DNA from 2 places in the Streptomyces sp. NPDC004838 genome. Region 2 is predicted to be linked to the other one. Evidence: predicted binding sites of a transcription regulator. Region 2 holds the regulator's gene; the other holds the start of a gene.

Region 1 (4,417 bases), on a different contig from region 2:
TCGAGGTCCGCAACGCCACCAGCAGCAGACCCGTGGTGATGAAGACCGAGACGACGACGAGCACGCCGAGCTTCGTCTTGATCGAGATGGAGACGGTCCTTCCCGCCCGCCCGGCCCGCGCCTCGCAGCTCGGCCGCCTCATGGCGCGGGCGTCTCCAGCGCGTATCCGACCCCGTGGACCGTACGGATCCGCTCCGCGCCGATCTTCCGCCGCAGCGCCTTGATATGGCTGTCCACGGTTCTGGTGCCGGACGCGTCCGCCCAGTCCCACACCTCCGCGAGCAACTGCTCGCGGGAGAGGACCGCACGGGGCGTGTTCGCCAGGCAGACCAGCAGATCGAACTCGGTCGGCGTCAGATGGACGTCCTCGCCCCGGACCCGTACCCGCCGCTGGGCGTGATCGATCTCCAGCTCACCCAGACGGAGAATCCCGCTACGGGGTGTCACCGCCGCCAGCGCCGCCCGCTCCACCCGGCGCAGCAGCACATGCACCCGCGCCGCCAGCTCCCGCATGGAGAACGGCTTGGTCATATAGTCGTCCGCGCCGACGCCCAGCCCCACCAGCATGTCGGTCTCGTCGTCACGCGCGGTCAGCATCAGCACGGGAACCGGGCGCTGCGCCTGGACCCTGCGGCAGACCTCCAGACCGTCGAAGCCGGGCAGCATCACATCGAGCACCATCAGATCCGGCTGCCACGCCTCGGCCGCGTCCACGGCCGCCGGGCCGTCGACGGCCGTCTGCACCAGGAAGCCCTCCGCCCGCAGCCGCGCGGCGATGGCGTCGACGATCGTCGAATCGTCCTCGACGACCAGCACCCGCCGCTGGGCGCCGGGTGTGGCCGCGACGCCATTGTGGGTGGTGGTGTGTGTCTGTTCCATCGCCCGCCCCTGTAAGCGCTCTCGGGAGATTCACGCTCGTTGTAGATCCGGTGTGTAGCTCAGCACAGTAGAGGCACGTCCCTGGTCGAGGCTACGCAGGCCGAACGGCGAGGTGGACCACGTCGGGTACGCCCCGGGCAACCCTCACCTCTTCGGTTCTTACCCCGCTGAACCCGGCATTCCGCAGTGCCTCCTCGAATGCGGACGAGGGCTGCGCGGACCATACGGCGAGCACTCCGCCGGGCCTCAGCCGCCTTCGGCAGAGCGCGAGTCCGGCCGGTGCGTACAGAGCCTCGTTGTCGTCGGTGACGGTCCAGTCGGGACCGTTGTCGATATCCAGACAGAGTGCGTCATAGAGGTCGTCCGTGTCACGGAGATGAGTGAGAAGGTCCTCGCGCACGATCACACTGCGGGGGTCGGCGAGCGCGTCGCGGGAGATACGGGCGAGGGGCCCGGTCATATGCCAGTCGACGATCGCCTCTTCCCTCTCGACGACGGCGATGCGCCCCCAGTGGGGGCCGGCCGCGGCGTGGGCGAGGGAGAACCCGACACCGAGTCCGCCGATGAGGAGGGCGGGGGGATGCGGCAGGGGTTCCACGGGGCTTTCGGTCGGGTCTTCCGTCGGGCTTCCCGATGGGCGGTTTTCGGACGTTCTCGCCGCGGCGGAGGTGGTGAGCGCGGCGTACGCGGCATCGATCAGCAGCCGCTCCGAGCGGCCGTCCGAGGTGTCCATCAGGAAACACCCGTTGGCGATGATCTCGTGGTGATCGCCGCGCTCCCGCAGGACGACCTCCCCATAGGGCCCATGGCGTCGGTCGATGGTCCGGGCTGTCGTCACGGCGGGCCTCCGGTCGGGGGTTCGGGTCCGGCTCATGGCCACGGTAGGCCGTTCGCGGAGCGGTCTTCGGTCGGGTGTCGCCCCGGAAGTGAACCGAGCCGCAGAACAAGGTGTGATCGCTCAGAGCGAACAAGGGCCGGGGAACAACTCGCGGCTCCCGTGCATTGAGTCCACATAGCTCAACTTCACTGCCTAAGGGGAGATCATGGCTGCTGAGTCCCAAGCGTTCACACCGTTGACCCTGCCCGTGCTGCCCCTCGACGACGAGGTCGTGCTGCCCGGAATGGTGGTGCCGCTGGACCTGACCGACGCGGAGGTGCGGGCGGCGGTGGAGGCCGCGCAGGCCGCCGCGCGTTCCTCCGGTGCAAGCAAGCCGAAGGTGCTGCTTGTTCCTCGGGTGGACGGGACGTACGCCGCGACCGGTGTGCTCGGGACCGTCGAGCAGGTCGGACGGCTCTCCGACGGCGATCCCGGCGCGCTCATCCGCGGCCGCAGCCGGGTGCGGATCGGCGCCGGCACCACGGGACCCGGTGGCGCTCTCTGGGTCGAGGGGACCCGTGTCGAGGAGACCGTGCCCGACCCTCTTCCCGGTCAGATCGCCGAGCTGGTCAAGGAGTACAAGGCTCTCGCCACAAACTGGCTGAAAAAGCGCGGTGCCTGGCAGGTCGTCGACCGCGTCCAGCAGATCGACGACGTGTCCCAGCTCGCCGACAACTCCGGATACTCGCCGTTCCTGACCACCGCCCAGAAGATCGAGCTGCTGGACACCGGCGACCCGGTGGCCCGGCTCAAGCTCGCCACCGAGCAGTTGCGCGAGCACCTCGCCGAGCAGGACGTCGCCGAGTCCATCGCCAAGGACGTCCAGGAAGGCGTGGACAAGCAGCAGCGCGAGTTCCTGCTGCGCCGGCAGCTCGAAGCCGTACGCAAGGAACTGCGCGAGCTGAACGGCGAGGCGGAGGGCGAGGAGTCCGACGACTACCGCTCCCGCGTGGAAGCGGCCGATCTGCCGGGGCATGTGCGCGAGGCCGCCCTCAAGGAGGTCGAGAAGCTGGAGCGCTCCAGCGACCAGAGCCCCGAGGGCTCCTGGATCCGCACCTGGCTGGACACCGTTCTCGAGCTGCCGTGGAACGAGCGCACCGAGGACGAGTACGACATCCGGGGCGCGAAGAACGTCCTCGACGCCGAGCACGCGGGCCTTCAGGACGTGAAGGAACGGATCACCGAGTACCTGGCGGTGCGCAAGCGGCGCGCCGACCGGGGGCTGGGCGTGGTCGGCGGGCGGCGCGGGGGCGCGGTTCTGGCGCTCGTCGGCCCGCCCGGCGTCGGGAAGACCTCACTCGGCGAGTCCGTCGCGCACGCGATGGGACGCAAGTTCGTCCGGGTCGCGCTCGGCGGTGTCCGGGACGAGGCGGAGATCCGCGGCCACCGGCGTACGTACGTGGGCGCGCTGCCCGGCCGGATCGTGCGGGCGGTCAAGGAGGCCGGGTCCATGAATCCGGTGGTCCTCCTCGACGAGATCGACAAGGTCGGCTCGGACTTCCGGGGAGACCCGGCCGCCGCCCTCCTCGAAGTGCTGGACCCCGCGCAGAACCACACCTTCCGCGACCACTACCTGGAGGTCGAACTCGATCTGAGCGACGTCGTCTTCCTGGCCACCGCGAATGTGCTGGAGGCCATCCCGGAGGCCCTGCTCGACCGGATGGAGCTCGTCAGGCTCGACGGCTACACCGAGGACGAGAAGGTCGTCATCGCACGGGACCACCTGCTGCCGCGTCAGCTGGAGCGGGCGGGCCTGGAGGCCGGAGAGGTCGTCCTGGACGACTCGGCGCTGCGCAAGCTGGCCGGCGAGTACACCCGCGAGGCCGGCGTCCGTAACCTGGAGCGCTCGATCGCCAGGCTGCTGCGCAAGGTGGCCGCCCAGCACGAACTGGGCGACCAGGAGCTGCCCTTCACCATCGGGGCCGAGCAGTTGCGCGGTCTGATCGGGCGGCCGCACCACGTTCCCGAGTCCGCGCAGGACCCGGCCGAGCGCCGTACCGCCGTGCCCGGCGTCGCCACCGGTCTCGCGGTCACCGGCGCCGGCGGAGACGTCCTCTACGTCGAGGCGTCGCTCGCCGACCCGGAGACGGGCGCCTCGGGGCTGACCCTCACCGGCCAGCTCGGCGATGTGATGAAGGAGTCGGCGCAGATCGCGCTGAGCTTCCTGCGCTCGCACGGGGCGGAGACCGAACTGCCGGTCGCCGATCTCAAGGACCGGGGGGTGCACATCCACTTCCCGGCCGGCGCGGTCCCGAAGGACGGGCCGAGCGCGGGCATCACGATGACGACGGCCCTCGCCTCGCTGCTCTCCGGACGGCTGGTCCGTACGGATGTGGCGATGACGGGTGAGGTGTCGCTGACCGGGCGGGTGCTGCCCATCGGCGGTCTGAAGCAGAAGCTGCTGGCCGCGCACCGGGCGGGCATCACGACGGTCGTGATCCCGAAGCGGAACGAGGCGGACCTGGACGACGTCCCGGCCGAGATCCTCGACTCGCTGGAGGTGCACCCGGTGACGGACGTCCGCCAGGTGCTGGACATCGCGCTGGCACCGGCGGAGTTGGCGGTTCCGGCAGCCGCGTAGGTCTGGCGACCGGCCGGCGGCCACGGCGGACCGCTTGGGTCTGCCGTGGTCGACCGGCCGGTCGGCCGCGGAGGGTGGTT
Region 2 (4,417 bases):
TCACCGAGACGACGTGCGTCGCGGTGCTCCAGCCGGGGTATCGCATGGGCGAGCGGACCATCCGCCCGGCGCGGGTCGCGGTGGCCGAGCCCCAGCCGGGCGCGGCCCCGGCGTCCGCCAAGGATTCCCAGGACGCCAAGGACTCCAAGGGAGCGACGGCTGACGGCGAGGAGAGCGGTGGCCCGGACGAGGGCTGACGCTGCGGAGGAAGTCGCGGAGGAAGTGAACGTCCGGAGGACCGTCCGGAAGGAGGGACGTCGATGAGCACGAAGGACTTCGTCGAGAAGGACTACTACAAGGTCCTCGGCGTCCCCAAGGACGCCACCGAGGCGGAGATCAAGAAGGCGTACCGGAAGCTCGCCCGCGAGTTCCATCCGGACGCCAACAAGGGCGACACCAAGGCCGAAGAGCGTTTCAAGGAGATCTCCGAGGCGAACGACATCCTCGGGGACGCCAAGCGGCGCAAGGAGTACGACGACGCTCGGGCTCTCTTCGGCAATGGCGGCTTCAGGCCCGGTCCCGGTGCCGCCGGCGGTTCCTTCAACTTCGACCTGGGCGACCTCTTCGGAGGCGCCCAGGGCGGGCAGCAGCAGGGAGCCGGTGGCTTCGGCGGCGGTCTCGGCGATGTCTTCGGCGGGCTGTTCAACCGCGGCGCGGGCGCGGGCACACGCGTTCAGCCGCGCCGCGGCCAGGACATCGAATCCGAGGTCACGCTCAGCTTCACCGAGGCGGTCGACGGGGCCACGGTCCCGCTGCGGATGTCCAGCTCGGCCGCGTGCAAGGCGTGCGCGGGCACCGGTGACAAGAACGGCACCCCCCGCGTCTGTCCGACCTGCGTCGGCACCGGGCAGGTCTCGCGCGGCGGCAGCGGCTCCTTCTCGCTGACCGACCCGTGTGTGGACTGCAAGGGGCGCGGTCTGATCGCGCAGGACCCGTGCGAGGTCTGCAAGGGCAGCGGGCGCGCCCGTTCCTCGCGGACCATGCAGGTCAGGATCCCGGCGGGCGTCTTCGACGGCCAGCGGATCCGGCTGCGCGGCAAAGGCGCGCCCGGTGAGCGGGGCGGCCCGGCCGGCGATCTCTACGTCGTCGTCCACGTCGGCGCGCACCCCGTGTTCGGCCGCAGGGACGCCAACCTCACGGTCACCGTGCCCGTCACCTACACCGAGGCGGTGCTCGGCGGCGAGGTGAAGGTGCCCACCCTCGGCGGACCGCCGGTGACGCTGAAGCTGCCCGCCGGAACACCCAACGGACGGACGATGCGCGCCCGCGGCAAGGGAGCTGTCCGCAAGGACGGCACCCGTGGTGACCTGCTGGTCACCGTCGAGGTCGCGGTTCCCAAGGATCTGAGCGACAAGGCGAAGGAAGCGCTGGAGGCGTACCGCGAAGCCACCGCGGACGAGGACCCGAGGGCCGAGTTGTTCCAGGCCGCGAAGGGAGCATGAGAGTCCATGGACGGAAGGGACCCGAGGGACGGTAGGCGTCGCAACCCCTACCAGCTGACCGATGAGTCGCCGGTGTACGTCATCTCGGTGGCGGCCCAGCTCTCCGGCCTGCACCCGCAGACTCTGCGCCAGTACGACCGGCTGGGCCTGGTCTCCCCGGACCGCACCGCGGGCCGGGGGCGGCGCTACTCCGCCCGCGATATCGAACTGCTGCGCACCGTCCAGCAGTTGTCGCAGGACGAGGGCATCAACCTCGCCGGGATCAAGCGCATCATCGAACTGGAGAACCAGGTCGCGGCGCTTCAGTCCAGGGTCGCCGAGCTGTCGGCGGCGGTCGAGGGCGCGGCGGCGGCGATGCGGCAGCGCGAGGCGCAGGTGCATGCCTCGTACCGGCGCGATCTCGTGCCGTACGAGGATGTGCAGCAGGCGAGCGCGCTGGTGGTGTGGCGGCCCAAGAGGGGCGAGTAGGCGCGCAGGCGCGTACGGGAGTGTCCTCGGGGGGTTCCCACGGACGGACCCCGGTCGGACCCTGGTCGGGCTCCGCGGGTCTTTGCCGGGCTGCGGCGGGCTCCGGCGGGCCTCCGCGCGCTCTCCGCGCGCCTCAACGGCGTTGCGCTGCCGCGTGGATGGGCCTGCGCGGCCCACTCGGGCCCGTACAGCCGTGCGGCGAGGTAAACCCGCTGCCGGAGGTTTATCGCCCGGCACCGCGCCGTCTGGCGCGTTTCGCTCGGGGGTGCCGTCGGTCGCTCGGGTCCGGGCGGTGTACCGGTCGTTGTCCGGGCCGGGCCCCGGAACCACCCGGCCCTGGTCTTCCCGCCGTTCGGCTGGAAACCGTCGCCCCCGGTGAACTCCGGGGGCGACGGTCTCAGGAGTCGTGCTCCAGAACCCCCGACTGCGCGATGAGATAACCCAGTTGGGTACGGCTGCCGCTGCCGAGCGAGGACCCCAGCTTGGCGATATGGGCCCGGCAGGTGCGGACGTTCATCCCCAGCCGGCGTGCGATCGCCTCGTCCACATGGCCCTCCACCAGCAGCTTCGCGATGGAACGCTGGACTCCGGTGATGCCGTCCAGATCGGGTCCGTACGAGATCGGCTGCTCCCACGGAAGTCCGTGCAGCCAGAACTGCTCGAAGACGCCGACCAGATACTCGACGATCCCCTTGTGCCGCAGCTCCAGTGCGAAGAGACGGTCGCTGCTCGCGGGGATGAAGGCGACCTTCCGGTCGACGATGATCAGCCGGTCGATGATCTCCTCGAGCGTGCGCACCTCCACTCCGGCGGGTGCGACCTTCTCCATGTAGGAGAGCGTGGCGGGGTGGTGCCGGGCGGTGTGCTGATAAAGCGTGCGCATCCGCACACCGCGTTCGATCAGGGGTTCTACCCGGCGCAGCGCCTTCTCCAGGGAATGCGGTTGGCGCCCGCTGCCCGGCTGGACTGTGAGAAGCTCCTGCGTGCAGTCGGCGGTGACCTGGTCGAGTGTCGCGTTGATGCGGTTGAGTCCCTCAAGGACGGTTATTCCCTGTGGAACGGTGGAATTCTGAGCTGTGAACGCCATGAATGGCTCAAGAGCGTCGGCGAGCGCCACGGCCCGTCGCCGCCGCTCCTGAATCTCCCTCTCGATGGGGTGAATCAGCTGTGACAGTGCGGTGGTTGGAGGGACCGGATGGAGCCATTCGCCGTCGTACGGATCCGGGTCGAGCAGGGCGAGGTCGAAGAGACACGGTGTGGATTCGGCTACTGACCGGGCGATACGCCCGGTGCGCAGAGCGGTGATGTAAAGACTCTTTCCCGCCTCGCACAGCTTGCCGTCTGAGTGAGGGTGTCCGACTTCGCCCTCGATAGACGCCATATGTACCCCCTCATGTTCCTGCAATACAGGAACATGATGCCTGCCGTCGCTGGTGCAAGCGTTCGGAGTGAGACATCGTCTTATGCGCGGGGGAGGAGGAATGATCAAATGAGGTGGAGAACACCCATGTCTAGGACGGTACGTGCTCTATGTGCCCTTGCCCTGGCGGCGGCCGCGCTGGGTGCGGTGGCTTACAGCGGTGAGCCCTCCTGGGAAGCCCGCTCCGTCGGCACGGTGACGGCGGGGTCCCAAGGCGAGCCTTCGTGGGAGTCGGCCGCCCCGGACACGGCGTGGGGCGGGAACCTTCCGCCGGACACCTCGTGGGGCGGCGCCGTCTCCGTCGGAGTCATCGTCGGCGAGCCCTCCTGGGAGCTCTCTCCCGAAAGCGCACGAGCATGACCGTTCCCCCGGACGACCGGACCTTCCGGCGCGAGATGGAGACGGCCTACCGCTCGGGTTGGCACTTCATCGACCTGGTCACGGCGATTCCCCACAGCGGCGACTCGTTGATGGTCACCCTGTTCGGAGAGCCGATCGTCGTGGCTCGTGAGGAGGACGAGGACGTCCGCGCGTACCGATGCCTCCGGCGGCCGCGTGGTGCACCGCAGCCGGTCCGCTGTGCCATCCGGTACGGCATGATCTTCGTCAACTTGGACCAGCGCGACCACCAGATGGCCGAGCCCGACACCACCACCGCCACCCCCCGCAGTGCCTGAGCGATTCCCCCGTCGTTCCAAATCGCTCCGGCACTACCCCCACACAGCGGCGCCATCGCGGACCTGAAACGCGATGGCGCCGCTGTGCTGCGTGTGCGCTGGGCCGCGCGGGCGGCGCGGGGGCTTGTCCGTGCGGGTTGCATGCTGCCGCAGGGGGCGCGGGGTCTTGTCCGGTGCGGGTTCGGGCGTCCTCCGGGCTCGACTCCTCGGGGTCGGCGGCGTACAGGCCCAACGGTCAGGAGCCCGGGTTTTGCCGCCGATCCCCTGCGGGGACGACCCTGCACACCCCCTCTCTGAGGGAGACGGGAACGCACCGCCCTCGGGGTGTGCCGGAATCGCGAAACTCGAGCTCCTCGGGGAGCGCGGAGGCGTGCGGGTAGCGACCGCCCCTCGCGCCCGCCGGGCACCCT

Evidence for each region. Region 2 encodes HspR, which represses chaperone genes until heat shock. Its sites were predicted from a motif close to TTGAGNNNNNNNNNCTCAA; they were not measured.
Region 1: a site for HspR is predicted at 1,882-1,900, ahead of lon (endopeptidase La). Genes of this name have one in related genera too.

Annotation. Positions count from the first base shown of each region.
Region 1 is NZ_JBSGAW010000001.1:324,019-328,435, reverse strand. It holds gene ACWEFL_RS01335 (HAMP domain-containing sensor histidine kinase) at 1-142, opposite strand, end outside; gene ACWEFL_RS01330 (response regulator transcription factor) at 139-879, opposite strand; gene ACWEFL_RS01325 (spermidine synthase) at 971-1,753, opposite strand; gene lon (endopeptidase La) at 1,923-4,337, shown strand.
Region 2 is NZ_JBSGAW010000023.1:102,035-106,451, reverse strand. It holds gene grpE (nucleotide exchange factor GrpE) at 1-197, shown strand, start outside; gene dnaJ (molecular chaperone DnaJ) at 261-1,442, shown strand; gene ACWEFL_RS24755 (heat shock protein transcriptional repressor HspR) at 1,449-1,910, shown strand; gene ACWEFL_RS24750 (helix-turn-helix transcriptional regulator) at 2,308-3,291, opposite strand; gene ACWEFL_RS24745 (hypothetical protein) at 3,418-3,690, shown strand; gene ACWEFL_RS24740 ((2Fe-2S)-binding protein) at 3,687-4,007, shown strand.